Regions from separate parts of the Mixta sp. BE291 genome, predicted to be linked through region 1. Evidence: riboswitches for the same ligand, from Rfam matches in the RefSeq annotation. Region 1 holds a riboswitch; each other region holds the start of a gene.
What was found. A riboswitch is a leader RNA that binds a small molecule or an ion and turns the genes downstream of it on or off. The one in region 1 is predicted to bind thiamine pyrophosphate.
Positions count from the first base shown of each region.

Region 2: another riboswitch for thiamine pyrophosphate. It lies ahead of thiM (hydroxyethylthiazole kinase); the one in region 1 lies ahead of thiB (thiamine ABC transporter substrate binding subunit).
Region 3: another riboswitch for thiamine pyrophosphate. It lies ahead of thiC (phosphomethylpyrimidine synthase ThiC); the one in region 1 lies ahead of thiB (thiamine ABC transporter substrate binding subunit).

Region 1 is NZ_JAVDXN010000003.1:151,054-161,244, forward strand. It holds gene leuA (2-isopropylmalate synthase) at 1-1,245, shown strand, start outside; gene leuB (3-isopropylmalate dehydrogenase) at 1,248-2,339, shown strand; gene leuC (3-isopropylmalate dehydratase large subunit) at 2,344-3,744, shown strand; gene leuD (3-isopropylmalate dehydratase small subunit) at 3,755-4,360, shown strand; gene J2X14_RS08315 (sugar efflux transporter) at 4,412-5,590, opposite strand; gene sgrR (HTH-type transcriptional regulator SgrR) at 5,922-7,583, shown strand; TPP riboswitch at 7,621-7,725, shown strand; gene thiB (thiamine ABC transporter substrate binding subunit) at 7,772-8,758, shown strand; gene thiP (thiamine/thiamine pyrophosphate ABC transporter permease ThiP) at 8,734-10,191, shown strand, end outside.
Region 2 is NZ_JAVDXN010000002.1:397,136-407,326, forward strand. It holds gene yegS (lipid kinase YegS) at 1-2, shown strand, start outside; gene manD (D-mannonate dehydratase ManD) at 281-1,495, shown strand; gene J2X14_RS06960 (Zn-dependent oxidoreductase) at 1,514-2,524, shown strand; gene J2X14_RS06965 (MFS transporter) at 2,593-3,876, shown strand; gene J2X14_RS06970 (mannitol dehydrogenase family protein) at 3,930-5,402, shown strand; gene J2X14_RS06975 (GntR family transcriptional regulator) at 5,491-6,177, shown strand; gene thiD (bifunctional hydroxymethylpyrimidine kinase/phosphomethylpyrimidine kinase) at 6,222-7,022, opposite strand; gene thiM (hydroxyethylthiazole kinase) at 7,019-7,810, opposite strand; TPP riboswitch at 7,844-7,939, opposite strand; gene J2X14_RS06990 (radical SAM/SPASM domain-containing protein) at 8,344-9,327, shown strand; gene J2X14_RS06995 (class I SAM-dependent methyltransferase) at 9,368-10,191, shown strand, end outside.
Region 3 is NZ_JAVDXN010000015.1:23,775-33,965, reverse strand. It holds gene J2X14_RS20755 (YjaG family protein) at 1-159, opposite strand, end outside; gene nfi (deoxyribonuclease V) at 222-887, opposite strand; gene hemE (uroporphyrinogen decarboxylase) at 890-1,957, opposite strand; gene nudC (NAD(+) diphosphatase) at 2,040-2,819, opposite strand; gene rsd (sigma D regulator) at 2,957-3,463, shown strand; TPP riboswitch at 3,578-3,677, shown strand; gene thiC (phosphomethylpyrimidine synthase ThiC) at 3,762-5,684, shown strand; gene thiE (thiamine phosphate synthase) at 5,681-6,322, shown strand; gene J2X14_RS20720 (HesA/MoeB/ThiF family protein) at 6,315-7,064, shown strand; gene thiS (sulfur carrier protein ThiS) at 7,061-7,261, shown strand; gene J2X14_RS20710 (thiazole synthase) at 7,263-8,039, shown strand; gene thiH (2-iminoacetate synthase ThiH) at 8,039-9,166, shown strand; gene J2X14_RS20700 (hypothetical protein) at 9,439-9,705, opposite strand; gene J2X14_RS20695 (DUF1176 domain-containing protein) at 9,940-10,191, opposite strand, start outside.

The sequences.
Region 1 (10,191 bases):
ATCGCCACCAAGTTACGCAGCACCCTGCCGGAAGTGATTGAGCGTGCGGTCCATATGATCAAGCGCGCCCGTAATTACACCAGCGACGTTGAATTTTCCTGTGAAGACGGTGGCCGTACGCCGATTGATGACCTGTGCCGCGTCGTGGAAGCGGCGATTAACGCAGGCGCCACCACCATTAATATTCCTGATACCGTTGGCTATACCCTGCCGCACGAATATGCCCACATTATCGCGTCACTGCGCGAGCGCGTGCCGAATATCGATAAAGCGATTTTGTCGGTGCATACCCATGATGATTTAGGCATGGCGGTCGGCAACTCGATTGCCGCAGTGATGGCGGGCGCGCGTCAGGTAGAAGGTACGCTGAACGGACTGGGTGAACGTGCCGGTAACTGCGCGTTAGAAGAAGTGATCATGACCATCAAAACCCGTGCCGCCATGATGAATGTTCACACCAATATTCATCACCAGGAAATCTGGCGCACCTGCCAGACCGTCAGCCAGATTTGCAATATGCCGATCCCGGCGAATAAAGCGGTGATTGGTTCCAACGCCTTTGCTCACTCTTCCGGAATTCATCAGGATGGCGTGCTGAAAAACCGTGAAAACTACGAAATCATGACGCCGGAGTCGATCGGCCTGAATCAAATTCAGCTGAACCTGACTTCGCGCTCTGGCCGCGCGGCGGTCAAACATCGCATGGAAGAGATGGGTTATCAGGAAAGCGACTATAACCTCGATTCGCTGTATGACGCTTTCCTGAAACTGGCGGATAAAAAAGGCCAGGTCTTTGACTATGATCTGGAGGCGTTGGCCTTTATTGATAAACAAAACGAAGAGCCGGAATATTTTCAGCTGAAAGATTTTAATGTCCAGTCCGGTTCCGCCATTACTGCCACCGCGTCGGTGCATATGATCTGCGGCGACGCGCTGCAGTCAGAAGCCGCTACCGGCAACGGCCCGGTAGATGCCGTTTATCAGGCGATTAACCGTATCACCACCTTTGATATCGAACTGGTGAAATACCAACTCACCGCGAAAGGCCACGGCGAAAACGCGCTGGGCCAGGTCGATATCGTGGTCGATTACAACGGTCGGAAATTCCACGGCGTCGGTCTGGCGACCGATATTGTTGAATCTTCGGTGAAGGCGATGGTGAATGCGTTAAATAACATCTGGCGCGCCAAACAGGTTGAGCAGGAACTGCAACGTAAATCGATTGAACAGAAGGAAACGGTATAACCATGACGCAAACTCATCATATCGCAATCTTACCGGGCGACGGCATTGGCCCTGAAGTCATGGCGCAGGCGGTTAAAGTGCTGGAGGCGATTCGTCAACGTTTCGCCATGCGCATTACCACCAGCGAATATGACGTCGGCGGCATCGCCATCGATCGTCATGGCGAACCGCTGCCTGCGGCAACCGTCGCTGGCTGCGAGCAGGCGGATGCCATTCTGTTTGGATCGGTCGGCGGGCCGAAGTGGGAACATCTGCCGCCTGCCCAGCAGCCGGAACGCGGCGCCCTGCTGCCGCTGCGCAAGCATTTCAAACTGTTCAGCAATTTGCGTCCCGCCAGTTTATATAAAGGGCTGGAAGCGTTCTGCCCGCTGCGCAGCGATATCGCCGCGCGCGGCTTCGATATCCTCTGCGTACGCGAGCTGACCGGCGGCATCTATTTCGGCCAGCCGAAAGGCCGCGAAGGCAGCGGTATGCATGAGAAAGCGTTTGATACCGAAGTGTATCACCGCTTTGAAATCGAGCGCATCGCCCGTATCGCCTTTGAATCAGCACGCAAGCGCCGCAGCAAAGTCACCTCAATCGATAAAGCGAACGTGCTGCAAACCTCAGTGATGTGGCGGGAAATCGTCAGCGAAGTGGCAAAAGATTATCCCGATGTCGCGCTGAGCCATATGTATATCGATAACGCCACCATGCAGTTAATCAAAGATCCGGCGCAGTTTGACGTGCTGCTCTGCTCCAATCTGTTTGGCGATATTTTGTCTGACGAATGCGCAATGATCACCGGCTCCATGGGGATGCTGCCTTCGGCCAGTTTGAACGAGCAGGGCTTTGGCCTGTATGAACCCGCTGGCGGCTCGGCGCCCGATATCGCCGGAAAAAATATCGCTAACCCGATTGCGCAAATCCTGTCGCTGGCGCTGCTGCTGCGCTATAGCCTGGATGCGGATGATGCCGCTAACGCGATTGAAAGCGCCATTAACCGCGCGCTGGAAGAGGGTTATCGCACCAGTGATTTGGCCGGTGACGGCCCGTCTGTCAGTACCGACGAAATGGGCGCAATGATTGCCCGCTTTATCGCCGAGGAAGTCTAAAAAAATGAGCAAAACCTTATACCAGAAGCTGTTTGATGCCCATGTCGTGTATGAAGCGCCCAACGAGACGCCACTGCTGTATATCGATCGTCACCTGGTTCATGAAGTGACGTCACCGCAAGCCTTTGACGGCCTGCGCGCCCACGGCCGCAAAGTACGCCAGCCGTCGAAAACCTTCGCCACCATGGATCATAACGTCTCGACGCAGACCAAAGATATCAACGCCTCCGGCGAGATGGCGCGCATCCAGATGCAGGAGCTGATGAAAAACTGCGCCGAGTTCGGCGTCCAGCTGTATGACCTGAACCACCCTTTCCAGGGCATCGTGCATGTTATCGGCCCGGAACAGGGCATGACGCTGCCGGGCATGACCATCGTCTGCGGCGATTCCCATACGGCCACCCACGGCGCATTCGGTTCGCTGGCGTTTGGTATCGGCACCTCGGAAGTAGAGCATGTGTTGGCGACGCAGACGCTGAAGCAGGGCCGCGCCAAAACCATGAAGATTGAAGTGACCGGTCAGGCTGCGCCAGGCATCACGGCGAAAGATATCGTGCTGGCGATTATCGGTAAAACCGGCAGCGCTGGCGGCACCGGCTACGTAGTGGAATTCTGCGGCCCGGCGATTAGCGCGCTGAGCATGGAAGGCCGCATGACGTTATGTAATATGGCCATTGAGATGGGCGCGAAAGCGGGTCTGGTCGCGCCTGACGATACGACGTTTAACTACTTGCAGGGCCGTCAGTTTGCGCCGCAGGGCGAGCGCTGGGCGCAGGCCGTTGACTACTGGCGCAGCCTGAAATCGGACAGCGATGCGCATTTCGATGCCGTGGTAACGCTGGATGCCGCTGACATCGCGCCGCAGGTAACCTGGGGCACCAACCCCGGCCAGGTGATCGCGGTGAATCAGCAGATCCCCGATCCCGCCTCCTTCGCCGATCCGGTAGAGCGCGCCTCAGCGGAAAAAGCGCTGGCCTATATGAACCTGCAGCCGGGCATTAAATTGACCGAGGTAAATATCGATAAAGTTTTTATCGGCTCCTGCACTAACTCACGTATTGAAGATTTGCGGGCCGCAGCCGAGATCGCCAAAGGACGCAAGGTTGCGCCGGGCGTGGTAGCGATGGTGGTGCCAGGCTCAGGGCCGGTCAAAGCGCAGGCGGAAGCGGAAGGTTTGGATAAAATCTTCCTGGAGGCGGGCTTTGAGTGGCGTTTGCCGGGCTGCTCCATGTGCCTGGCGATGAACAACGATCGCCTGAATCCCGGCGAGCGCTGCGCCTCCACCAGCAACCGTAACTTTGAAGGCCGTCAGGGCCGTGGCGGCCGCACGCATCTGGTTAGCCCGGCGATGGCCGCCGCCGCTGCCATTGCTGGCCGCTTTGCTGATATCCGTGAACTGAACTGAGGAATCGATCGTGGCGAAAAAATTTACTCAACATACCGGCATTGTCGCCCCGCTGGATGCGGCGAACGTGGATACCGATGCGATTATTCCCAAGCAGTTTCTGCAAAAGGTAACGCGTACCGGCTTTGGTCAGCACCTGTTTCACGACTGGCGTTTTGAAGATGACGCGGGCACGCAGCCAAACCCGAACTTTGTGCTGAACAGGCCGCAGTTCCACGGTGCCAGCATCTTACTGGCGCGGGAAAACTTCGGCTGCGGCTCGTCGCGCGAACATGCGCCCTGGGCATTAACCGACTTTGGGTTTCAGGTGGTGATTGCCCCCAGCTTCGCCGATATTTTTTATGGCAACAGCTTTAATAACCAGCTGCTGCCGGTGCGTTTAAGCGAAGAGGAAGTGGATGAGCTGTTTGGTCTGGTGGCGGCGCAGCCTGGCATTCAGTTTACCGTTGATTTAACCAGCCAGACCGTGAACGCCGGTGATAAAACTTACGCCTTTGAAATCGACAGCTTTCGTCGTCACTGCATGATTAACGGCCTCGACAGCATTGGCCTGACGCTGCAACACGATGCCGCTATCGCCGATTACGAGCAGAAACAGCCCGCCTTCCTGCAGTAATCACTTACAGGCCTTCCGGTGCCGTTGCCCGGAAGGCCGCTGCTTGCCGCTTTAGATATCGCGCACCCGCGTCGCCAGCGCAAACGACACCATCGCCAGCCCCAACGCCAGCCAGTAAACCGTATAGTGGCCAAACGACTCCGCCAGCGTTCCCTGTAACAGCCCGGCCAAAATGGTGCCGGTTGAAATGCTGTTGGTGAATAAGGTGGTCGCCGCGCCAGGCCGCCCCGGCATTAAATCCTGAAACCAGAGCATGCCGATGCCGGCGATGATACCGATAAACAGCGCGTTAAAAATTTGCAGCGCCATCAGCGCGGTGCGCGACTGGAACAGCACCAGCCCCAGATAAAACAGCACGCCGGAGGCGACGGCGATCAGCATAATGCGCCGCTTGCCGGTGCGTTTTACGTAATGTCCGGCTAACAGCATAATCGGGATCTCCAGCCCGGCGGCAGTGCCCATCAGCAGCCCCGCCAGCCGTTCGGGCAACCCCAGCACGGTGCTGATATAAAGCGGCATATCAATGATATACATGGTGTTGCAGGTCCACATCATCATCGATGCCACAAACAGCAAACGCACATCTTTATTACGCCAGGCGCTGATTTGCGTCAGCAGCACTTCCGGCGATTGTTCGACGCGCGGCACCGAAGGCAGCGCAAACGCCACCAGCGCCAGACAAATCAGAAACAGGATCGCCGCCACTACAAACATGGTGGTGAAGCCATAGTTCAACGCCAGCGCAAAAGAGAGCGGCGGCCCAATGACCCACGCCAGCGATAGCTGCGCACGCATCACCGAGCTGAACATCACCACTTCACGCGCCGAGCGGTCGGCATACTCACGCGCCAGCGCAAAGATCTGCGGCATGGAGACGCTGGCCAGCGAAGAGAGCAACACGCCAAGCGTTATCAGCGTCAGGTAATGGCGGTTAAAAGCGAACAGCAGCGCATTAAGCAACGCCATCGCGCAACAAAACAGAATCAGCTTACGGCGGTCGCCCCGGTTATCCGAACGCTTCGCCAGCAGCAGACTGACCACAATCCCGGCTACGGCGTTAACGGTATAAAACAGCCCCACCCAGAAAGGCCGCACGCCAACTTCATGCGACAGGAACAGGCTCAGCGTCGGCGCCTGCAAAGCGCCCGCAATGCCCACCATAAAAGAGACGGCCATAAAAGCGAGATAAACCGGATTGAGACGGCGGCGGCGCGTCAGCAGAAATTTCATAACGTTTCCTGTACCTGGAAAAAAGAGAACGGCAATTACCCGCAAAAGAGACGCCGCAGGCAGACGTAACGGATCTATGGCCGACGGTGATCGTTGTAGAAGAAAGCACAGGAAAACGAAAAAAGCCAGCAGCGTCAATGCCTGCTGGCGGTGTAATTGCACTCTACTCAGATGAAATAGCGGGACGGCGGTGCCACAATATCAAGCACGTCCTGCCAGGATAAAAATGCGCCAGCCCGAAAGGCTGCCTCCCGCACTTTTATCTGCGCTAATTATCGCCATAATAAGGGAACAGAAAAACTACCCAATCCTGTAACGAGCTTCCCCTTTTATGCCTTCATCGCGCCTGCAACACCACTTTATTCGCCTGTGGCAAAGCTGTAACGGTCAGCCGCAGGAAACCACGCTGCAACAGCTGGCACAACAGATGCACTGCTCGCGTCGTCATATGCGTAATCTGTTAAATGCGATGCAGGCAGAGGGCTGGCTGGAGTGGCAGGCGGAGCCAGGGCGCGGTAAACGCTCTCAGCTACGCTTTTATGCCACCGGACTGGCGCTACAGCAGCAGCGAGCCGAAGAGCTGCTGGAACAGGATAGTATTGAACAGCTGGTGCAGCTGGTGGGTGATAAAAACCAGGCGCGCCAGATGATCACCTCGCGGCTGGGGCGCAGCTTTCGTCAGGGCAAACATATCCTGCGCATTCTCTATTATCGTCCGCTGCTTAACCTGCTGCCCGGCTCGCCGCTGCGCCGTTCGGAAACTCATCTGGCGCGGCAGATTTTTAGCAGCCTGGTACGCATAAATGAGGAAAACGGGGAACTGGAGCCCGATATCGCTCACCACTGGCAATGCCTTGCGCCGCAGCACTGGCGCTTTTACCTGCGTCCGGCGATTCAGTTCCATCATGGCCGCGAGCTGGATATGACGGATGTGATCCATAGCCTGCAGCGTTTAACCGCGCAGCCGCTCTTCTCACATCTGACGTTGATTGAGTCGCCAACCGCCTGGACGCTGGATATTCACCTTAGCCAGCCCGATCGCTGGCTGCCGTGGCTGCTGGGCAGCGCCAGCGCCATGATCCTGCCGCAGGAATGGCGGCAGTTGCCGGACTACAGCCGCCAGCCGATCGGCACCGGCCCCTATGCGGTGATCAAAAACCAGCGGTCGCAGCTGAAGATTCAGGCGTTTGATGACTATTTCGGCTATCGCGCGCTCATTGACGAGGTGAATATCTGGGTGTTGCCTGAAATCAGCGAAGAGCTGGTTTACGCCGGTGTGAAGTTACAGGGCGGCAGCGAAGAGGAGAAGTCGCAAGAGAGTCGACTGGAAGAAGGCTGCTACTTTCTGCTATTTGATCAGCGTTCGGAAAAAGGGCGCGATGGTCACATACGCCGCTGGGTCAATACCTTACTTAATCCGATAACGTTGCTGAGTAACGCCAGCGCCGGTTATCAACGCTACTGGTTTCCTGCCTGGGGGTTGCTGCCACACTGGCAACATCGGCCGGAACACCCCCTCACCATCAAACCACAAGGGCTTAGCGAGCTGACGCTGACCTGGTACAGCGATCATATTGAACATCGGGGCATCGCTCAGCTGCTGGAGCCGCTGCTGGCGGCGCAGGGCGTACGCCTGATTACCCAGGAAGTGGATTATGACAGCTGGTATCACGGCGCGGCGAAAAGCGATCTTTGGTTGGGCAGCGTGAATTTCACCCTGCCGCTTGAGTTTTCCGTGTTCGCGCTGCTGTATGAGCTGCCGCTGTTGCATCACTGCATCGACATTGACTGGGAGAGCGATGCCGGGCGCTGGCGTCAGCAGGCGTTGCCCTTAGCGGAGTGGTGTAAAAAACTAATGGATAACCACTATCTGCATCCGCTGTTTCATCATTGGCTGCTGCTGGAAGGACAGCGCAGCATGCGCGGCGTGCGCATGAATACGCTGGGCTGGTTTGATTTTAAATCCGCCTGGTTCGCCCCGCCGGAAACCTGACGCTTTCGTTAACCCAACGAAAACACTACACTAACAGCCGTTCTCAACGGGGTGTGGCAAAACCATCCGGTTTTTCACTGAGAGAAACCCGTCGAACCTGATCCGGTTGATACCGGCGTAGGGATTTGAGATGCGGTACTCCCCTCAGATCATGCGCCCTGTTACTTTTCCTCCTCAAGGAGCGCAACGTGTTGAAAAAAGTTTTGCCCGTTCTGCTGTTGCTGTCTGCCCCGGCTTTTGCTGCCAAACCTGCCTTAACCGTTTATACCTATGACTCTTTCGCGGCTGAATGGGGCCCCGGCCCGGCGGTAAAGAAAGCGTTTGAAGCGCAATGCGGCTGCGAACTGAAGTTCGTCGCGCTGGAAGATGGCGTATCGTTGCTGAATCGTCTGCGCATGGAAGGCAAAAACAGCAAAGCTGACGTGGTGCTGGGGCTGGATAACAACCTGATCCAGGCGGCAGAACAGACCGGCCTGTTCGCGTCCGGCAAGGTGGATACCGCCAGCCTGACGCTGCCGGGCGGCTGGCACAACAGTACCTTCATTCCCTATGACTACGGCTATTTCGCCTTCGTTTACGATAAAAGCAAGCTGAAAAACCCGCCGCAAAGCCTGAAAGAGCTGGTTGAAAGCGATCAAAAATGGCGCGTTATTTATCAGGATCCGCGTACCAGCACGCCGGGCCTCGGCCTGCTGCTGTGGATGCAAAAAGTGTTCGGCGACGACGCGCCGCAGGCTTGGCAGAAGCTGGCGCAAAAAACCGTTACCGTAACCAAAGGCTGGAGCGAAGCCTACGGCCTGTTTCTGAAGGGCGAAGGCGATCTGGTACTGAGCTACACCACCTCCCCGGCTTATCATTTGATTGCGGAGAAGAAAGATCGCTATGCGGCGGCGAATTTTGCCGAAGGGCATTATTTACAGGTTGAAGTGGCAGCCCAGCTGAAAAATAGCCGTCAGCCACAGCTGGCGCAGCAGTTTATGCAATTTATCGTCAGTGAGCCGTTCCAGCAGACCATCCCCACCGGCAACTGGATGTATCCGGTCACCCACACCGCTCTGCCAGAGGGTTTCAAAACTTTAACGGTGCCGAAAACCGCCCTGGAATTTACCCCGCAACAGGTTGCGCAGCAGCGCGCTGAATGGATTAATTCATGGCAACGCGCCGTCAGCCGCTGATTCCCGGCTGGCTGTGGCCTGGCCTGCTGACCGCCATGCTGCTGGTCGGCGTGGCGCTGCTGGCCTTTGGCGCGCTGTGGTTTAGCGCGCCGGAAAGCGACTGGCGCAGCCTGCTGCAGGATAGCTATTTGCATCATGTTGTGGCGTTTTCATTTTTGCAGGCGCTGCTCTCCGCCCTGTTGTCGGTATTACCGGCGATTCCGCTGGCCCGTGCGCTCTGGCGACGGCGCTTTCCCGGCCGCCAGCTGCTGCTGCGCCTGTGCGCAATGACGCTGGTGCTGCCGGTGCTGGTGGCGGTGTTCGGCCTGCTGAGCGTATATGGCCGTGAAGGCTGGCTGGCGCAGCTCTGCGCGTTGATCGGCATTCAGTATGACTTTTCCCCCTATGGGCTACAGGGCATTTTGCTGGCGCATGTGTTTTTCAACCTGCCGCTGGCGACGCGGTTGCTGTTGCAGGCGCTGGAAAATATTCCCGGCGAGCAGCGCCAGCTGGCGGCCCAGCTCGGTATTGAAGGCTTGCACTTTTTCCGGCTGGTAGAGTGGCCCTGGCTGCGCCGCCAGATTTTACCGGCGGCGGCGCTGATCTTTATGCTCTGCTTCGCCAGCTTTGCCACTGTGCTGTCGCTGGGCGGCGGCCCCCAGGCCACCACTATCGAACTGGCGATTTTCCAGGCGCTCAGCTACGACTATGATCCCGCCCGCGCCGCGCTGCTCGCGCTGCTGCAAATGGTCTGCTGCCTGGGTTTAGTGATGCTGAGCCAGCGTTTGAGCAAAGCGCTGCCCACCGGCAATGTCTCGCTGAACGGCTGGCGCGCGGCCAATCGCCACGCAGGCGCGCGGCTGCGCGATACGCTATGCATTGTGCTGGCGCTGCTGCTTTTACTGCCGCCGCTGCTGGCGGTGATGGTTGATGGCGTGCATCAGGGCATAAGCGGCCTGTTGCATCAGCCTGCGCTCTGGCAGGCAACCTGGACCTCGCTGCGCATCGCGCTGGCCGCGGGTCTGCTGACCGTGCTGTTGACCATGCTGCTGCTGTGGAGCAGCCGCGAGCTACGTCAGCGTCAGCGTCTGCTGGCCGGACAAACGCTGGAAATGAGCGGAATGCTGATCCTCGCCATGCCGGGCATTGTGCTGGCGACCGGCTTCTTTTTACTGCTTAACAACTCGATCGGGCTGCCGCAGCAGGCTGACGGCATCGTGATTTTCACCAACGCGCTGATGGCGATCCCCTACGCGATGAAGGTGCTGGAAAACCCTATGTATGACGTTGCCGCACGCTATCAACGCCTCTGTTTGTCGCTGGATATTCATGGCTGGCAGCGCGTGCGAATCGTTGAGCTAAAGGCGCTGAAGCGGCCGCTGGCTCAGGCGCTGGCTTTTGCCTGCGTGCTCTCCATCGGTGACTTTGGCGTGGTGGCGCTGTTTGGCAACGCC
Region 2 (10,191 bases), on a different contig from region 1:
GATTTATCCCTTTTCTGCCTGTTGATGAAGATTTTTTCTTTAAAGACAGGCGGTTACCTGACACGGTCACGCCTTCATCAGCGTCATGCTGGCTGCGTCCTTTCTCCTGCGCGCCAGGCATGGCCGCAGCGTTAAAATCATTACTCGCCTTCGCCCTATCGAAACCAGGCAGATAACGAAACTGTGTGATCGGGATCGACCATTCCGTCGCTGCTACTTGTATGGTAGTACAACAGAGCTTAAATTTCGCTCATCCGAAGTCGCTATTAAGGCCAGAAAAATGAAAATTATTAACGCGGAAGTCTTTGTTACCTGCCCCGGCAGGAACTTTGTCACTTTGAAAATTACCACCGATGAAGGGATTACCGGCATTGGCGACGCCACGCTTAACGGACGCGAGCTGCCGGTCGCTTCCTATTTAAAAGATCATGTCTGCCCGCAACTGATTGGCCGCGATGCGCATCAGATTGAAGACATTTGGCAGTTTTTCTATAAAGGCGCTTACTGGCGACGCGGCCCGGTCACCATGTCGGCGATCTCCGCCGTGGATATGGCGCTGTGGGATATCAAAGCCAAAGCCGCCAATATGCCGCTCTATCAGCTGCTGGGCGGCGCATCGCGCACCGGCGTGATGGTTTATTGTCACACCACCGGCCACAGTATTGATGAAGTGCTGGATGACTATGCGCGTCACAAAGAGATGGGCTTTAAGGCCATTCGCGTACAGTGCGGCGTGCCGGGCATGAAAACCACTTACGGCATGGCGAAAGGCAAAGGCCTGGCCTATGAGCCCGCCACCAAAGGTGACTGGCCGGAAGAACAGCTATGGTCCAGCGAAAAATACCTCGATTTTACCCCTAAGCTGTTTGACGCCGTACGCCAGCGCTTTGGCTTCGATGAGCATCTGCTGCATGATATGCATCACCGCCTGACGCCGATCGAAGCGGCGCGCTTCGGCAAGCGCATTGAAGATTACCGCCTGTTCTGGATGGAAGATCCAACGCCTGCGGAAAACCAGGAGTGTTTCCGCCTGATCCGCCAGCATACCGTGACGCCAATCGCCGTCGGCGAAGTGTTTAACAGCATCTGGGACTGCAAACAGCTGATCGAAGAGCAGCTGATCGACTATATCCGCACCACTATTACCCACGCGGGCGGCATCACCGGTATGCGCCGCATCGCCGATTTCGCCTCGCTCTATCAGGTGCGCACCGGCTCGCATGGCCCGTCCGATCTCTCTCCCATCTGCATGGCGGCGGCGCTGCATTTCGATCTCTGGGTACCGAATTTCGGCGTGCAGGAATATATGGGCTATTCCGAGCAGATGCTGGAGGTCTTCCCGCATAGCTGGACATTCGATAACGGCTATATGCATCCCGGTGAGAAACCGGGCCTGGGCATTGAGTTCGACGAGAAGCTGGCGGCGAAATATCCGTATGAACCGGCCTATCTGCCGGTCGCGCGCCTCGAAGACGGCACATTATGGAACTGGTAAGGAGATAAGGACATGATGATGAAAAGCGTAGTGATTGAACAACCTGGCGAGCTACAACTGCAACAGCGCGCGTTGCCGGAACCGGCCGCCGGCGAAGTGCGGGTGAAAGTGCGTTACGCCAGCATTTGCGGCTCAGACGTGCATATCTGGCACGGCCACAACCCGTTTGCGCGCTATCCACGCGTGATTGGTCATGAATTTTTCGGCGTGATCGACGCCGTCGGCGCAGGCGTTGATGCCGCACGTATCGGCGAGCGCGTCGCGGTCGATCCAGTGGTGAGCTGCGGTCATTGCTACCCCTGCTCGGTAGGCCGCCCCAACGTCTGTCGTGAATTGCAGGTCATTGGCGTGCATCGCGACGGCGGCTTCAGCGAGTATGCCGTTGCGCCAGCGCCTAACGCTTATCGCGTGCCGGACAGCGTGCCCGATAAGCTGGCCAGTTTAATTGAGCCCTTTACCATTGCCGCCAATATCACCGCGTTCCTGAAGCCCACGGCGCAGGATATCGCGCTGGTGTATGGCGCAGGCCCGATGGGGCTGACGGCGATTCAGGTGCTGAAAGGCGTCTATGGCGTGAAGCAGGTGCTGGTGGTGGATCGGCTGCCGGAGCGGCTGGCGCTGGCGCAACAAAGCGGCGCGGATACCGTGTTTAATAACAGCGAGGTGCCGCTGGCGGCGCAGCTGGAAGGCATCCAGCCGACCCTGATTATCGATGCTGCCTGCCATCCGTCGATTCTGGCGGAGGCGGCGGCGCTGGCTTCACCGGCGGCGCGTATTGGGCTGCTTGGCTTCTCGGGCGAGCCATGCACGCTGACGCAGCAAAGCCTGACCAGCAAAGAGCTGTCGCTGTTCACGTCACGCCTTAACAGCCATCGTTTTCCGCAGGTGATTGAGTGGATCGAGCGCGGCGCTATCCAGCCGGAGAAGCTGGTCACGCACTATTTCCCTCTTGCTGACGTTGAGCAGGCGATGACCCTGTTTGAAAAAGATCCACGTACCTGCTGCAAAGTTATCTTATCTGTTACCTGAACCAGGGCCGGGCGGCAACGTCGCCCTGCTGTTAATTATTATAATTACCCTACGATTTCGGAGATACTATGTTCAAGAACTTGCGTTGGACCATCGTACTTCTGCTGTTTCTGGTCTACATGATCAATTACCTCGATCGCGTAGCGCTGTCCCTTACCGTACCGATGATTGAAAAAGATTTACTGCTGAATGCCGAACAGTTCGGCCTGATTTTCGGCAGCTTCTTCTTTGGCTACGCCCTGTTTAATTTTATTGGCGGGCTGGCGACCGACAAATATGGCCCGACGCTGGTGTTGGGCGTGGCGGTCGGCATGTGGTCGCTGTTCTGCGGCCTGACCGCGGTCGCCACCGGCTTTTGGTCAATGCTTATCCTGCGCGTGCTGTTCGGGATGGCGGAAGGCCCAATCTGCGCCTCCGCGAACAAGGCGATTAACGGCTGGTTCCCGAAAAAACAGGCGGCAACCGCCATGGGCTTTTTAAGCGCCGGTTCGCCGCTGGGCGGCGCCGTTGCCGGGCCGATTATCGGCTACCTGGCGCTGGCGTTTGGCTGGCGTCCGGCGTTTGTGATTATCTGCTCCATCGGCATCGTCTGGATGGTGATTTGGTTTTTCATCGCCTCTGATAATCCTGCGCGCAGCAAACGTGTCTCTGCCGAAGAGCGCGCCTTAATCGAAAAATTAAAAGAGGCGCAGCCGGGCGACGAGCCGGAGTTGGATCAGGCATCACACGGGCTGAGCTATTATCTGCGCCAGCCGATTATTCTGGTCACCGCCTTCGCCTTCTTCTGTTACAACTATATTCTGTTCTTCTTCCTGAGCTGGTTCCCGGCCTATCTGGTGCAGGCGCACAACCTCGACATCAAATCAATGAGCATGACCACCGTTATCCCGTGGATTGTGGGTTTCGTCGGGCTGGCGCTGGGCGGCTGGATCTCCGATAAAATTTTCAATATCACCGGTCGGCTGCTGCTGTCACGAAAAATTGTGCTGGTGGTCGCGTTACTGTCTGCTGCCGTTTGTGTGGCGCTGGCCGGTACGGTAGAAGGAGTAACCTCTGCGGTATTGCTGATGTCGGTATCGATCTTCTTTTTGTACATCACCGGCGCTATCTACTGGGCAATTATTCAGGATGTGGTGCATAAAAGCCGCGTCGGCGGGGTGAGCGGCTTTATTCACCTGATAGGTAGCGTTTCCGGCATTATCGGTCCGATCGTTACCGGCTTTATCGTGCAGCATACCGGCAAATTCGACAGCGCCTTTGTGCTGGCGGGCGTGGTTGCCGCTCTTGGCGCGTTTCTGGTGCTGTTTGTCATAAAAAGCCCGAAGGCCAGCAGCAAACCTGTTTCTGTATAAATACTTCCGGCGCGCCTGGCGCGCCGCTTCTCTGACGTAACAAGGATTTTCTCATGCTATCCGTTGAGACACTGGCAGACGATGTTGTTGTTCCTGATTACGATCGATCCCGACTGCGCGCACGCATGCTGCATATCGGCTTTGGCGCGTTTCATCGCGCTCATCAGGCGGTATGCGCCGATCGGCTGGCGCGTGAGCAGCAGAGCGACTGGGGATATATCGAATGCCTGATCAATCCGCACAGCACCAGCGATTTGGTGACGCTGCTGCGCCAGCAGGATCATCTGTATACCGTGACAGAAATGGCGGATAGCGGGAAAACGTCGCGCGTGGTGGGCGTGATTACCGCCGCCGTGAATGCGCGTACCGATGGCATTGAGGCGGTGATTGAGGCCATGTCTCAGCCGGATATCGCGATTGTTTCCATGACCGTTACCGAGAAAGGCTATTGCCATCATCCGGCCAGCGGCCAGCTTAATCTTGATCATCCGGCGATTCAGCACGATATTGCCGCGCCCGATGCGCCGCATTCGTTGCCTGGCGTGATTATCGCCGCCGTTAAGCGCCGCCGCGATCGCGGCCTGCCGCCTTTTAGCGTGATGTCCTGCGATAACATGCCGGAAAACGGCCATGTGACGCGCAATGTGGTGTTACAGCTGGCGGAAGCGCTGGATGCCGGACTGGCGGACTATATTCGTCATCATTTGACCTTCCCTTCCACGATGGTGGATCGCATCGTTCCGGCGATGACCCCGGAAGCGCTGGATACGTTGGGCGAAACGCTGGGCTGCTACGATCCGGTTGCCGTTCAGTGCGAACCCTTTTTCCAGTGGGTGATTGAAGATAATTTTGTTAACGGCCGCCCTGCCTGGGAAAAAGCGGGTGCCGAGCTGGTGAAAGATGTGCTGCCGTTTGAAGAGATGAAGCTGCGAATGCTTAACGGCAGCCACTCTTTTCTCGCTTACCTCGGCTATCTGGCCGGTTATCAGCACATCAGCGACTGTATGGAGGATGCGGATTTCCTGCGCGCCGCCCGTACGCTGATGCTGGCGGAGCAGGCGCCGACGCTGCGCACCACAGAGGTGGATCTGGTCGCCTACGCCGATTCGCTGATTGCGCGCTATCAAAACCGCGCCATCAAGCACCGCACCGGGCAAATTGCCTCTGACGGCACGCAAAAACTGCCGCAGCGCTGGCTCGACAGCATTCGCTGGCATCTGGCGCACAATAGCCGTTTTGATTTGCTGGCGTTGGGCGTGGCGGGCTGGATGCGCTATGTCGGCGGCGTTGATGAACAGGGCAACGTCATTGAAATTAACGATCCGCTAAAAGAGACGCTGGCGCAGCGCGTCAGCGAAAGCGCCGAAGGCGAAGCGCGTGTTGCCGCCCTGCTCTCGCTGGAAAAGGTGTTTGGTGATGATTTACCCGCTAACGCGCGGTTTAACGCCCAGGTGCTCGATTTTTACCAGCAACTGCAACAAGCTGGCGCTAAAGAGACGGTTAAGCGCCTGATTAACCAATATTAATTGTTCCTGTACCGAAAGGGCTGGCGTGGCGCTAACAGGCTGTTTAGACTTAAGGCTTTCGCCTCCAGCCCTCCAGGAAAGTTGTCGTATGTCAATAGCCTACATCATCACCGCTAACGAGCCGGTTAATCAGCAGATTTATCGATTTTTGCGTCAGGATATTGTGACCTGCGTCATCCATCCCGGCTCGTTGCTGTCGGAAAAAGAGGTCTCCTCGCGTTTTAACGTCTCACGTCAGCCGGTGCGCGAAGCCTTTATCAAACTGGCGGAGGCCGGACTGGTGCAAATCCTACCGCAGCGTGGCACCTTCGTCCGTAAAATTTCCGCGCAGCGCGTGGCGGACGGCCGTTTTATTCGCGAAGCGGTGGAAATCGCCGTGGTGCGTCGGGCGGCGCTGGAAGCGCCACCTGCTGCGTTAGTGGCGCTGGAACACAATCTCCAGCTGCAAAAAATGGCGGCGCAGCGCCACGACGTACAGGCTTTTTTGCTGCTGGATGATGAATTTCATCTGCTGATTGCGCAAAGCATTAACTGCGAGCTGGCGTGGGAAACGGTAGAAAATATCAAGGCCACCATGGATCGCGTGCGCTATTTAACGCTGAGCAAAGTGTCGCCGCCGGAAAGCCTAATCGAACAGCATGAAGAGATCCTCAGTACCTTGCGTAATCACGATGCCGACGGCGCGGAACAGGCGATGCGTCGGCATCTGCAGGAGATGATTTTCTCTATTACGCCCATCGCCGAGCAGAACAGCGAATGGTTTGAGCAGCCCTGATGCCGCTTTTCAGCTGGCGGCGCCCGATAAATTGCCGTTACGCCTTACCACCAGCGGTAAAAATGATGCACGGGACCAATGCCTTTGCCGACCTGCAACGTATCCGCCTCTGCCAGCGCGCCCTGTAGCCAGGCTTTCGCCGCCGCGACGGTGCTGCTCCAGTCGCTGTGACGCGGTCGTAAGGCGGCCAGCGCCGACGAGAGCGTACAGCCGGTGCCGTGCGTATTGCGCGTAGCGATACGTGGCGCGGTAAAGCGCTGCTCGCCATCGCGGGTAAACAGCCAGTCCGGGCTTTCGGCATCGCTGAGATGTCCGCCTTTGATCAGTACCGCTTCACAGCCCAGCGCCAGCAGCGCCCGCCCCTGCTGTTTCATTTCCGCTTCATTGCGCGCATGCTGCGTATCCAGCAGCGCCGCCGCTTCAGGCAGGTTCGGCGTGATCAGCGAGACCTGCGGCAACAGCCGCTCGCGCAGCGTTGCTACCGCCTGCGATGACAGCAACGCGTCGCCGCTTTTTGCCAGCATCACCGTATCCAGCACCAGCCAGGGAATCGCGGCATCGCGCAGCCTTTCCGCCACCGCTTCGACAATGTCACTCTGTGCCAGCATACCGATTTTGGCGCTGTCGATGCGTACATCGCTTAATACCGAGTCGAGCTGCGCGGCGACAAATTCGGGTTCGATACGATAGACCGACTGCACGCCGCAGGTGTTTTGCGCCACCAGTGCGGTAATCACGCTGGTGCCATACGCGCCCAGCGCAGAAAAGGTTTTTAGATCGGCCTGAATGCCTGCGCCGCCGCTGGGATCGGTACCGGCAATGGTTAACGCGTTAATTCGTTTCATGCCAGCGTCTCCTGATTCAGATTCCACAGCCCATCAAGAAAGGCAGGAATAAAGCTGCCTGGCCCGTTGGCTGCCGCCGCCGCCTGCGCGCCCGCACAGCCGATAATCCGACAGGCGCTGGCAATATGCAGCAGCCGATCGCCCGGCAGCGCGGCAAACCCCGCCACCACCGCCGAAAGCGCGCAGCCAGTGCCCACCACGCGCGTCATCAACGGCGAGCCGCCCACAATACGCAGCATGCGCTCGCCGTCGGTAACGTAATCCACCTCGCCGGTGATCGCCACAATGGTCGTGTAGCGCTGCGCCAGTTCACGGGCAGCGGAGAGCGCCGATTCCGCGCTGTGGCGGGTATCCACGCCGCGTCCGCCGCCCTGCTGCTGCGCCAGCGCCAGGATTTCAGATGCGTTGCCGCGTACGGCGGCGGGACGCAGCGCCAGCAGCTGCTGACAGAATTCACTGCGCAGACGCAGCGCGCCTACCGCTACCGGATCGAGCGTCCATGGCGTGCCCGCCTGGTTAGCGGCGTTGACCGCCGCCAGCATCGCCGCGGCGCGCGGTTGGGTCAGCGTGCCGACGTTAATCAGCAGCGCATCGGCCAGCGCGCTGAACTGCGCCGCCTCTTCGGCATCAATCACCATGGCGGGCGAAGCGTGCAGCGCCAGCAAAACGTTGGCGGTAAAAGATTGCACCACATCGTTGGTCATGCAGTGGATCAGCGGCGCGCGCTGGCGGAACAGGGAAAGAGAGTGCGCAACAAGCGCGTTATCAGGCAGGTCAGGCTGTTTCATAATGCTCCTGGCCGGCGCTCAAGAAGGCAATGCCGGTCAGGCATCTGACTTCCCTACGCTGGCATTATCCAGATCAGGTGGTACGGGTATTTCTCAGCCTTCATACGAAGGGCACCCCGAGTCATGTACATCAACAGATTGTAATTAGCGTCTTATTCAGACCTGTACAAGATAATGCCAGCGGCGAGAGGCAGACACAACCCTTACAGTCAGCATCGCCCGGCTTACGGCACAGCGACCCGCGACAGCGATCAGCATTCTCAGTAAGCCTGCGCTTGCGGGCAAAAGAACCTGCCATCACCGCGCCGCCAGGCTTTTTAAAGCCGCCCTTCTCTATACCAGGAAAAACAGCATTAACAGGCGTTTTTCGGCCGATTGGTTTAGTGCGCCTGGTTTAATCTGGCACAAGCTGGCCTGGCGTAGACGGGCCATACAGCATCTGCTCATCTCAGCGGCGAGCCGGGTCAGTTTAGCCTCTGATATTCATCAAAAACGCTATATCAACCAGCAGGCTGGCTGAGGCAGGAGAGACCATGAACTATTTTGAGCAAATCATTTTTGCTTCTGATGACAATATTAAAAATCTTTTAGACAGCCGTCGCAGCGCGAGCCTGTCAGCGTCGCAACAGGCGATTTTATTTAAGCGGCACGTCGAGATTGTTAATATGGAGCTGTCTTACAGCTGCAACCGGAAATGCGATTACTGTCCGGTCAGCTTTTCTAACCGCCAATCGGTGCAACGCTACATGGATCTGGCCGCGCTGGAAAAAGTGTGCCGCGAACTGGCTGAAATACGCTATGAAAATCGCATTTCCTTAAACCTCTATAATGAACCGTTGCTGGATCTGGCGCTGGAAAAGAAAATTGCGCTGGTGAAACAGTACCTTCCCTACAGCCATATCGCCTTCAACAGCAATGGCGACTATCTGGATCTCGCCCGGCTTGAAACGCTGGCTGACAGCGGGCTGAATAATATTTGCGTTACGCTGCATCCGCCGTCCAACAGAACGCAAACCGCTGCCGCCATTTTCCGCCGCGTCACTAAGCTGTTGGAAAAGCTGGCATGTGAAAATAAAGTCAATGATTTCACGTTGGATAGCGTTACGGAAAAGCAGTCGGTTCAGTTTCGGCATAAAGGCGTGCAGATTAAAATTCAGTGGCCGGACTGGCGTCAGAATGGTACTAACCGCGCAGGCGTGCTAACCGAACACGTTGCTTCGTCCACGATTCGCACTCAGCCCTGCGTGAAACCGTTCAGAGAATTCACCATTTTTTACGATGGTACGGTGCAACCCTGCTGTGAGAGTTTTCTTGACGATAAGACCAACCTTGCGCCTGCGGGAAATATCCACACCGCCACCATCTTTGAGATTTACGCCGCCAAAACGTTAAGTAATTTCCGGCGCGGGCTGTTTGATTTTGGTCTTAAGAAAGGTATTTGCGCCTCTTGCACCGTGGCCGACTACAGCACGCCAGAAGAAGATGTCGCAAGAAAGCGCATTTTACGTGAGCTTTAATGAATGTACGCTCCATTCCTGAACCTTAAGCGGTAAGCAAATGAACGACGTAGAAAAATTAATCGTTGCCGAAACGGAATATTTTAAGCCGATGCTGGCGCGCGCCGACCAATCCACGCTGGAACAGCGTGAACGTTGGCGGCACGAAACCATCCGCGAACGGCAGGAGCGCATCTCATTAGAGGTGTATGACCTCCTGCACGGCCAGGTAAAATATGGTCCTTTCAAAGGCCTGCGCCTGGACAGAAATACCTGGTGGGGCAAACTGGATCTCGGCTCACAGTGCCTGGGCCTGTATGAAAAAGAAATTTTGCAGCTGGTTGATGCCATCGCCAACGATCAATACAGCACGTTTATCGATATTGGCGCTGCCGACGGCTATTACGCCATTGGCATGTTGGTTTCCGGCAAAATCGGGAAAACCATCTGTTTTGAACAAACGGAACAGGGTCGCGAAGTGATTGCCGCCAACTGGCGCAAGAATGGCTCGGCTGGCGCGCTGACTATTCTGGGCGCGGCCAATCAACAAAGCCTCGCCACGTTAACGCCGCAGGATCTGCGTAACGCGCTGGTGCTGATCGATATCGAAGGATTTGAGTTTGAACTGCTAACGGCAGAGGTGCTGGAACTGTTGCAAACCGCTACCGTGGTGATTGAAGTACATCACTGGGTGGAGGCTTTTCTCGCTAAATATGAAACGCTGCTGACCGAGGCCAGCCGCTTTTTTACCATTGAAGCCATCGAACGCGTTGAGCGAGAAACCAGCCATTTGGCTGAGTTAAGAGATTTCACCGACGACAACCGGCTGCTGCTGACCTCCGAGCGCCGTCCAGGCCTGATGCGATTTTTAAAATTCACGCCTAA
Region 3 (10,191 bases), on a different contig from region 1:
ATCGAGAACACGGCGATACAGCTGCGCATCGGCAAACTCGGTCTGCTGACAAAACGCCCAATAGTTGGGATAGAGGCGCTCACACAGGCAGGCCATAAAGGTAACGTGCTGCCAGCTTTCCAGCTTTTCGAGGCGCAGATGGATGGGATTACGTAACATGATAAGGTCTCTTTAGCATCATTCTGGCGGCAGTGTAACGCAAAAGAAACCGTCCGGCACGGCTATCCCTGCTGCCAGCGCAGAAAGGCGCTGCGCTCGGAGGCCACCGCGTCAGCCCAGCGCGTCGGCTCGGGCAGGCGATATCCCGCCATACACTTCTGCACCCACTCCAGCGCGGTATCGATGCTGACGCGATGGCCGGTGGAAACAAACAGCGGATTACAGCGTTTTTTACTGCGCCAGACCCAGCCGATCTTCTCGCCTTTATCCATCAGCGGCTGCTGCGAGCCAGGCTCATCATCCAGCGGCTCAAAGCGTCCACACAGACGGCGTTTCGCCACGCCGATGGTCGGGACATCCACCAGCATACCGAAGTGGCTGGCAACGCCGAGCCGCCGTGGATGGGAAATACCATGACCATCAACAAACAGCAGATCGGGCTTCTGCTCCAGCAGCTCCCAGGCAGCCAGCAGCGCCGGATATTCACGGAAAGAGAGGAAACCAGGGATATAAGGCATGATGGTGGCGATACGCGCCACCTTATATTCGATAAGCTTCAGCGAAGGATATTCCAGAATCACCATGGCGGCGCGCGTTACGTCGCCGCCCTGTTCAAATCCGACGTCCGCGCCGCCAATCAGGCGCGGCGGCATTACCTCAAAATCATCATGGCGCACCACATCTGCGGCGCGCTGTAGCTGTTCGGCTCGTAATGCCTGAATATCCATATCTACTCCTTGTGATAAGGACGTGACAGCCGATGTACCGCCTCCACAAATGCGCCTGCATGCTCAGGCGGCACATCCTGATGGATGCCATGTCCTAAATTAAATACGTGCCCGTTACCCTCGCCAAAGCCAGCAAGGATAGATGCCACTTCCTGCTCGATACGCGCAGGCGATGCATAAAGCATAGACGGATCCATATTGCCCTGCAGCGCGACTTTGTCGCCTACGCGGCGGCGCGCATCGGCAATATCAATCGTCCAGTCCAGGCCCAGCGCATCGCAGCCGGTCGCCACCATCGCTTCCAGCCACTGGCCGCCACCCTTGGTAAACAGGGTCACCGGCACGCGACGCCCGTCGTTTTCACGGATCAGGCTATCAACAATTTTATGCATGTAACGCAGCGAGAATTCCTGATAATCCGCGCCGGTTAATACGCCGCCCCAGGAGTCGAAAATCATCACCGACTGCGCGCCTGCGCGGATTTGCGCATTAAGGTAGAGGATGACGCTATCCGCCAGCTTATCCAGCATGGCATGCAGCGTGGCCGGTTCGGCATACATCATCTTTTTGATTTTGGTAAAGGCTTTGCTGCTGCCGCCTTCCACCATATAGGTTGCCAGCGTCCACGGGCTACCGGAAAAACCAATCAGCGGCACCGCGCCCTGCAAATTTTTGCGAATGGTGCGCACCGCATTCATTACGTAGCCCAGTTCCTGTTCCGGATCGGGCACCGGCAGCTTATCCACATCGGCACGGCAGGTAATCGGCGAGGCGAAGCGCGGACCTTCGCCCGCTTCGAAATAGAGCCCTAATCCCATCGCATCGGGAATCGTCAGGATATCGGAAAAGAGAATCGCCGCATCCAGAGGATAGCGACGCAGCGGTTGCAGAGTCACTTCACAGGCCAGCTCGGCATTCTTGCACAGCGACATAAAGTCGCCCGCCTGCGCACGCGTGGCTTTGTATTCCGGCAGATAGCGTCCAGCCTGACGCATCATCCATACCGGCGTCACATCAACGGGCTGGCGTAACAGGGCACGCAGGTAACGATCGTTCTTTAATTCGCTCATTATAAGGCTCTCTCAAATACAGGCGCCTGGTGGCAGCCGTTATGGCCGACAGTTAAACAAGTTTGCTGCCCTGTAGCAACCGTTACGGCTGCGCATCCGCCGCGCGGCAAAGCGCCACCGTATCCTCAATCAGGCGGCGAGCCACGGTGCCCGGCGGCGGTAGCTGCGGCAAGGCGTCATAACGAAACCAGTCGGCGGCGATCAGCTCGTTATTATCGATTTGCAGCTCGCCTTCATCATACTCCGCCATAAACGCCATCATCAGCGAATGGGGAAAAGGCCATGGCTGCGAGGTAACATAGCGCAGGTTTTTTACCCGTACGTTGCTCTCCTCCATCACTTCGCGCGCCACCGCCTGCTCCAGCGTTTCGCCCACCTCAACGAATCCCGCCAGCACGGTATAGATGCTGTTACGGTGGCGAGCATGCTGCGCCAGCAAAATTTTGTCGTGGCGACGGATGGCGACAATGATGCAAGGCGCGATTTGCGGATAGTAACGCTGGCGGCAATGGCCGCAGAGGCAGGCGTTTTCGCGATTGCTGAGATGCATTTCATGGCCGCAATAGCCGCAATAGCGATGTGAACGGATAAATTCCGCCAGCTGGACGCCGCGCCCGGCCAGCTGAAACAGCCCGCTGTCGATATCAATGATTTGCCGTACCGACCCCATGTGATCATCACGGTTTTCGCGGATCAGCCATACCGCTTCGCCCTGCCACTCGCCAATGATCGCGCCCTGCGATCCAACCAGGCCAGTTTTTTCTGCCGTACCGTGCGGTAATTCGCCGTTCGGCAACCAAATTTTCTGTTCATGGCTGACAACCCACCAACCAGCGTCTACGCTGTTAATCTCACGTTCCATATAAGCGTTACCTTCTGCTTCAGCACTTTTGTGACTGGAGCCGTAATTATTCTTAAAAATGGAACGAATACGGGACACAGCCTCTGTACTGATGTTAAGTATAAGTAGCGGTAAGACTATAACTCACGGAGACAAACATGCTTAACCAGTTAAACGTTCTGACCGAGCGCGTAGGTGGCAGTAATGAACTGGTAGATTTTTGGCTTAATGCGCGCAGGCAGCTATTGGTTGCTTATTATCAGGTCGTTGGTATCAAACCGAATAAAGAGTCTCTGACCGCCCTTGATGAAAAGGCGCTCGACAATTTTTGTCAAAGCCTGGTGGATTACCTCTCTACCGGCCACTTCAACGTTTATGAACGTATTATCGAAGAGATGACCGGCGACAGCCCGTTGCTGGCGGCAGCCCAAATTTATCCCGCGCTGCAGGGGAATACCGAACAGATCATGCAGCTGTATGACACCCATCTGGAAGCCGCTATCGATCACGATAACTGCCTGGAATTCCAGCAGGCGCTCTCTGAGGTGGGCGAAGCGCTGGAAGCGCGCTTTACGCTGGAAGATAAGCTGATCCAGCTGGCCTTCGAGAACAATTTAGCAACGCTGACCGCAGCCAACGATCAGCCGCTCGCCCGACCTGCTTAATTATTATCAGGTTGTAGTTTTATTAACGCCCCTTTATGCTGAAGGGGCTTTTTTATGACCTTGCCGCAGCGTCACGCGTGTAAGGTATCGTTTGCAGCGCGTCTGCAGCGAGATTTCTTCTTGTCGGAGTGCCTTTTAGGCTGAGACCGTTAATTCGGGATCCGCGGAACCTGATCAGGTTAGTACCTGCGAAGGGAACAAGAGTACAGATGCTTTCATGGCGTCAATACGTATTGACGCCATGTCGTTACTCCTTCCGAACTCCGGACAAGCAATGTTCCTTTATCTGGAGTTTGCTATGTCTGCTAAACCAACCCGTCGTGAACAACGCGCCCAGGCGCAACAGTTTATTGCCTCCCTGCAGGGAACTGCGTTTCCCAATTCAAAACGTATCTGGATCACCGGCAGTCGTCCCGATATTCGCGTGCCGATGCGCGAAATCCAGCTTAGCCCGACGCTTACCGGCGGCGATAAAGCTTCCCCCGTGTATGAAGCCAACGAGCCGGTGCCGGTTTACGATACGGCGGGCGCGTATGGCGATCCTGAAGCAACCATCGATGTGCATCAGGGGCTGCCGCGCCTGCGCAGCGCCTGGATTGAGCAACGCCATGATACCGAGCAGACTACGCTAAGCTCCCGTTATAGCCAGCTGCGTCTGCAAGACGAAGGGCTTGATCATCTGCGTTTTGATAACCTGCCGCGTCCACGTCGTGCCCAGGCGGGACGGCGCGTTACCCAGTTGCACTACGCGCGCCTGGGAATGATCACGCCGGAAATGGAGTTTATTGCCCTGCGGGAAAATATGGGCCGCGAGCGAATTCGAAGCGAAGTGCTGTTGCAGCAGCATGCGGGGCACGGTTTCGGCGCCCAGCTGCCGGAAAACATTACGCCGGAGTTTGTGCGCCAGGAAGTGGCCGCGGGCCGCGCGATCATTCCCGCCAATATCAATCATCCCGAAGCGGAGCCGATGATTATCGGGCGTAATTTTCTGGTGAAGGTAAATGCCAACATCGGTAACTCTGCCGTAAGCTCCTCAATTGAAGAAGAGGTAGAAAAGCTGGTTTGGTCTACCCGCTGGGGCGCGGATACCGTGATGGATCTCTCTACCGGCCGCTATATCCATGAAACGCGCGAATGGATTTTGCGTAACAGCCCGGTGCCGATCGGCACGGTGCCCATTTACCAGGCGCTGGAAAAGGTCAACGGCATCGCAGAGAACCTGAACTGGGAGCTGTTCCGCGATACGCTGCTGGAGCAGGCGGAACAGGGCGTGGACTATTTTACTATCCATGCTGGCGTGCTGTTGCGTTACGTGCCGATGACGGCGAAGCGTCTGACCGGCATTGTATCGCGCGGCGGCTCGATTATGGCTAAGTGGTGCCTTTCCCATCATCAGGAAAGCTTTCTCTATCAGCATTTCCGTGAAATCTGCGAAATCTGCGCCGCCTATGATGTTTCCCTGTCGCTGGGCGATGGGCTGCGTCCTGGCTCGATTCAGGATGCTAATGATGAGGCGCAATTTGCCGAGCTGCATACGCTGGGCGAGCTGACTAAAATCGCCTGGGAATATGATGTTCAGGTGATGATTGAAGGGCCGGGCCATGTGCCGATGCAGATGATCCGCCGCAATATGACCGAGCAGCTGGAGCATTGCCACGAAGCGCCGTTTTATACCCTCGGCCCGCTGACCACCGATATCGCCCCTGGCTATGATCATTTCACCTCAGGCATCGGCGCGGCGATGATTGGCTGGTTCGGCTGCGCCATGCTCTGCTATGTGACGCCAAAGGAACACCTCGGCCTGCCCAATAAAGAAGATGTTAAGCAAGGGCTGATTACCTATAAGATCGCCGCACACGCGGCCGATTTGGCGAAAGGGCATCCCGGCGCGCAGATCCGCGATAACGCCATGTCAAAAGCGCGCTTTGAATTCCGCTGGGAAGATCAGTTTAACCTCGCGCTCGATCCGCATACCGCACGTGCTTACCACGATGAGACGCTGCCGCAGGAGTCGGGCAAGGTTGCGCACTTCTGTTCCATGTGCGGCCCAAAATTCTGTTCAATGAAAATTACGCAGGAAGTACGCGACTACGCAGCAAAACAGCAGGCGGAGGCGCAGCCAGTTGAAGTGGGCATGGCTGAAATGTCGCAGGCTTTTCGTCAACGAGGCGGCGAGCTTTATCACCCTGCCGATGCGTTACGTTCGGAGGAAAAAGCATGAGCCAGCCTTTTCCCACTACGCCGCACCGACTTGGCCTGTATGCCGTGGTCGATAGCCTGGAATGGATAAACCGCCTGCTGGAGGTGGGCGTGCGCACCTTGCAGCTGCGTATCAAAGATCGCCCCGCCGCCGAAGTCGAGCCGATGATTCAGCAGGCCATCGCATCAGGTAAAGCCTGCCAGGCGCGCCTGTTTATTAATGATTACTGGCAGTTGGCGATTAAGCATCAGGCTTACGGCGTTCATTTAGGGCAGGAAGATCTGGAGGTAGCCGATTTAGCAGCTATCCGCCGTGCAGGCCTACGCCTGGGTATTTCCACCCATGACGATGAGGAAATCGATCGGGCGCTGGCGGTTAACCCCTCTTATATCGCGCTGGGCCATATTTTCCCGACGCAAACCAAAGCCATGCCCTCTTCGCCTCAGGGGCTGGAGCAGCTGAAACGCCATCTGGCGCGGCTGGAAAATATCCCGACTGTCGCTATCGGCGGCATCAGCCTTGAGCGGGCACCGGCGGTGCTGGCCTGCGGCGTCGGCAGCGTCGCGGTGGTCAGCGCGATTACCCAGGCCAGCGACTGGCGCAACGCCACGCAACAGCTGCTGGCGTTGGCCGGTACAGGGGATGAGGATCATGCTTAACGATAGCGATTTTCTGCGTTACAGCCGTCAGCTGCTGCTGGAAGAGTTCGGCCCGGAGGGGCAACAGAAGCTGCAACAGGCCAGCGTCTTGCTTGTCGGCCTTGGCGGTCTTGGCGCGCCCGCTGCGCTATGGCTGGCGGCCGCAGGCGTCGGCAAACTGTTGCTGGCTGACGACGATACCTTGCATATCAGCAACCTACAGCGCCAGATCCTCTACCGCAGCGCCGATTGCGGAAAAGCGAAAGCGTCGCTGGCGCAGTATCAGTTGCAATCGTTGAATCCGCAGGTGGAAGCGATCGCGCTACCGGAAAGAATGGATGCGGAGCGGTTGCGGCACTGGGTGCCGCAGGTGGATCTGGTATTGGACTGTAGCGATAACATGGCAACCCGCCATGCGGTAAACGCCGCCTGCGTCGCTGCAAATACGCCGCTGATTAGCGGAAGCGCCGTAGGCTTCAGCGGACAGCTGCTGGTTATCTCGCCGCCCTGGCGACATGGCTGCTACCGCTGCCTTTGGCCTGATAACAGCGAGCCTCAACGCAACTGCCGTACCGCTGGCGTGCTGGGCCCGGTTGTCGGCACTATCGGCACGTTACAGGCGCTTGAGGCATTAAAAATGCTCGCTGGCCTGCCTTCTGCGCTTGATGGCGAGCTGCGCCTGTTCGATGGCCGCCAGCAAACCTGGCGCTCGCTGAGCCTGACGCCCGATGCGCACTGCCCGGTCTGCGGAGGCGGTAAATGAATATCCTGGTCAATGATGAAACGCTGACGCTGCCATCTCCGCTCACGCTGGATCAATTGCTGGATACGCTGGCGTGCCAGCCGGCGGGCACCGCGCTGGCGGTGAATCAGCAGATCGTGCCGCGCGGCAGCTGGGCACAGCATTGGTTACACGAAGGCGATGTGGTGGTGATTTTTCAGGCAATAGCCGGAGGCTGATATGTTACAGATAGCAGACAAACAATTTTCTTCGCGCCTGTTTACCGGCACCGGCAAATTTGCCACGCCCGCGCTGATGCTTGAGGCGATTCGCGCTTCCGGCTCGCAGCTGGTGACAATGGCGATGAAACGCCTCAATTTACGCGGCGGCGATGATGGCATTCTTGCGCCGCTACAGGCGCTGGGCGTCCAGCTGCTGCCGAACACATCCGGGGCAAAAACCGCTGAAGAAGCGATCTTTGCCGCCCGGCTGGCGCGTGAAGCGCTGGGCACCCACTGGCTGAAACTGGAAATCCATCCCGACGCGCGCTATCTGTTGCCGGATGCGGTGGAAACGTTAAAGGCGGCCCAGCAGCTGGTGAAAGAAGGTTTCATCGTACTTCCCTATTGCAGCGCCGATCCGGTGTTATGCAAAAGATTAGAAGAGGCGGGCTGCGCTGCCGTGATGCCTTTAGGCGCGCCGATCGGTAGCAACCAGGGGTTAAAAACCCGCGATCTGCTGGCGATTATTATTGAACAGGCGAAAGTGCCAGTGGTGATTGATGCCGGTATCGGCGCGCCAAGTCACGCCAGCGAAGCGCTGGAAATGGGCGCGGACGCGGTGCTGGTGAATACGGCGATTGCTGTTGCGCGCCAGCCGGTTGAAATGGCGCGCGCATTTCGCCTGGCCGTGGAAGCCGGACGCATCGCCTGGCACAGCGGCCTTGGAGCCAGTCAACCGCAGGCCGTTCCATCCAGCCCGCTCACCGCTTTTCTCAGCCAGCCGGAGCGTGCCTGATGAAAGATTTTATCGATCGCTGGCGGCAGCTCGACTGGGATGATATTCATCTGCGCATCCACAGCAAAACCGCCGTCGACGTGATGCAGGCGCTTAACGCCGCACGCCCGGATCGTGAAGATCTTATGGCTTTGCTCTCTCCGGCGGCGGCGCCCTTCCTTGAGCCGATGGCGCAGAAAGCCCAACGCCTGACGCGGCAGCGTTTCGGCAATACGGTCAGTTTTTACGTGCCGCTTTACCTGTCAAACCTGTGTGCCAACGACTGTACCTACTGCGGCTTTTCAATGAGCAATCGCATTAAGCGCAAAACGCTTGATGCCGCGGAGATCGAGCGTGAGTGCCAGGCGATCCGCGCGATGGGTTTTGATCATCTGCTACTGGTGACCGGCGAGCATCAAACAAAAGTAGGGATAGATTACTTCCACCAGCATCTGCCGCAGATCCGACGCCAGTTTAGTTCGCTGATGATGGAGGTACAGCCGCTGTCGACAGCGGAATATGCCGCGTTAAAGCATATCGGGCTGGACGGCGTACTGGTTTATCAGGAAACCTATCACCCGAGGATTTATCAGCAGCACCATCTGAAAGGCAATAAGCAGGATTTTTTCTTTCGGCTGGAGACGCCGGATCGATTAGGGCATGCCGGGATCGATAAGATCGGCCTTGGCGCGCTGATTGGCCTTTCTGATAGCTGGCGAACCGACTGTTATATGCTGGCGGAGCATCTGTTGTGGCTGCAGCAGACCTGGTGGCAAAGCCGCTATTCTGTCTCTTTCCCGCGTTTGCGCCCCTGTGCGGGTGGAATTGAACCCGCATCGTTCATGAGCGAAGCCCAGCTGGTGCAGACGATTTGCGCTTTCCGTCTGTTTGCGCCGGAGGTTGAACTCTCGCTTTCCACGCGGGAATCGCCTGCATTTCGCGATCGCGTAGTCCCGCTGGCGATTAATAGCATCAGCGCCTTTTCCAAAACGCAGCCCGGTGGCTATGCCGATAACGATCCGCAGCTGGAGCAATTTTCACCAGACGATCATCGCACGCCGCAGGAAGTGGCGGCAGCGCTCACGCGCGCTGGTTTACAGCCGGTATGGAAAGACTGGGATAGCTGGCTGGGACGCATGCCGCAATAAAAGGTAACGGGCACAGCGTTGCAAATCTTCTCTGGAAGCCGTTATCCAGCGTTGAAGCGCCGCGCTTTGCTTTCATTACATCAGGATCTACCGTTACGACGTCAGGCAATCATTGCCTGACCAGGGTCAGTCTCCATTCACTCTGCTGACCCTGCCCTTCCAGAGCTGATGATTAAGGAGGGTTATTCAGGCTGGCAAGCATGCTATTAATTTTATTGAAAATAATTAACTCTATTACGTTTCTGATAGCCTTCACTGGCAGAAGGAATTTACTATTTAAAAAAATAGAACACAGACATGATAATAATAATTAAAGCCAAAAATAATATGTTGCCGGAAAAATCCGCTAAGGCAGTCAAATAACCTTTATTGCTGTGATTTAATTTTAAAGTGGCATCCTTTTCATTTTCAGCTGTTATTTCAACATGATACTTCCTGAATCCTTTTTCTTTCATTTGCTTAATAACAGAGCGCGTAACGTTTTCTTTTAAAATGGCCTTTGATTTGTTATGACTGATAAAAATGACATAGTTATTCATTTAGCCTTCCTTTATCTGGATTAGATTACTGTGATGACTCTTTTATTACCTGCATAACGTTTCACAGCTGGAGGCGCTTTCAACAGACGATGCTCGTCATTCACAGAATGTGACGACGGTAATCATAAGAGAAGGAAGATTTATCATGACGACGTCAGGCAATAATGTTCTGACCAGGGTCAACGTTCTGTTCAAATTGCTGGCCCTGCCCTTCTGAAACTGATAGCTGAGCGCTTATCGGCTGTTCTCACTCTCTGCGTAGCCCGGCGTTGCCCATACCGAAGGCCAGTCTCCGGGCTCACCGCCGTCACAGCCAGGCTGACTGTTATAGCTCATCAGATGAAAGGCCTGGCCGTCATAACGCCAGGTTGCGCTTGCGCCACAGTCGGCGATGCCGCGTCCACGTGCGGCCTGAAACAGTTGCCCGCTGCGCGGATCGTAACTGGCCTCGGTAAACCAGCTTATGCTATCAGGCTTGCCTTCTGC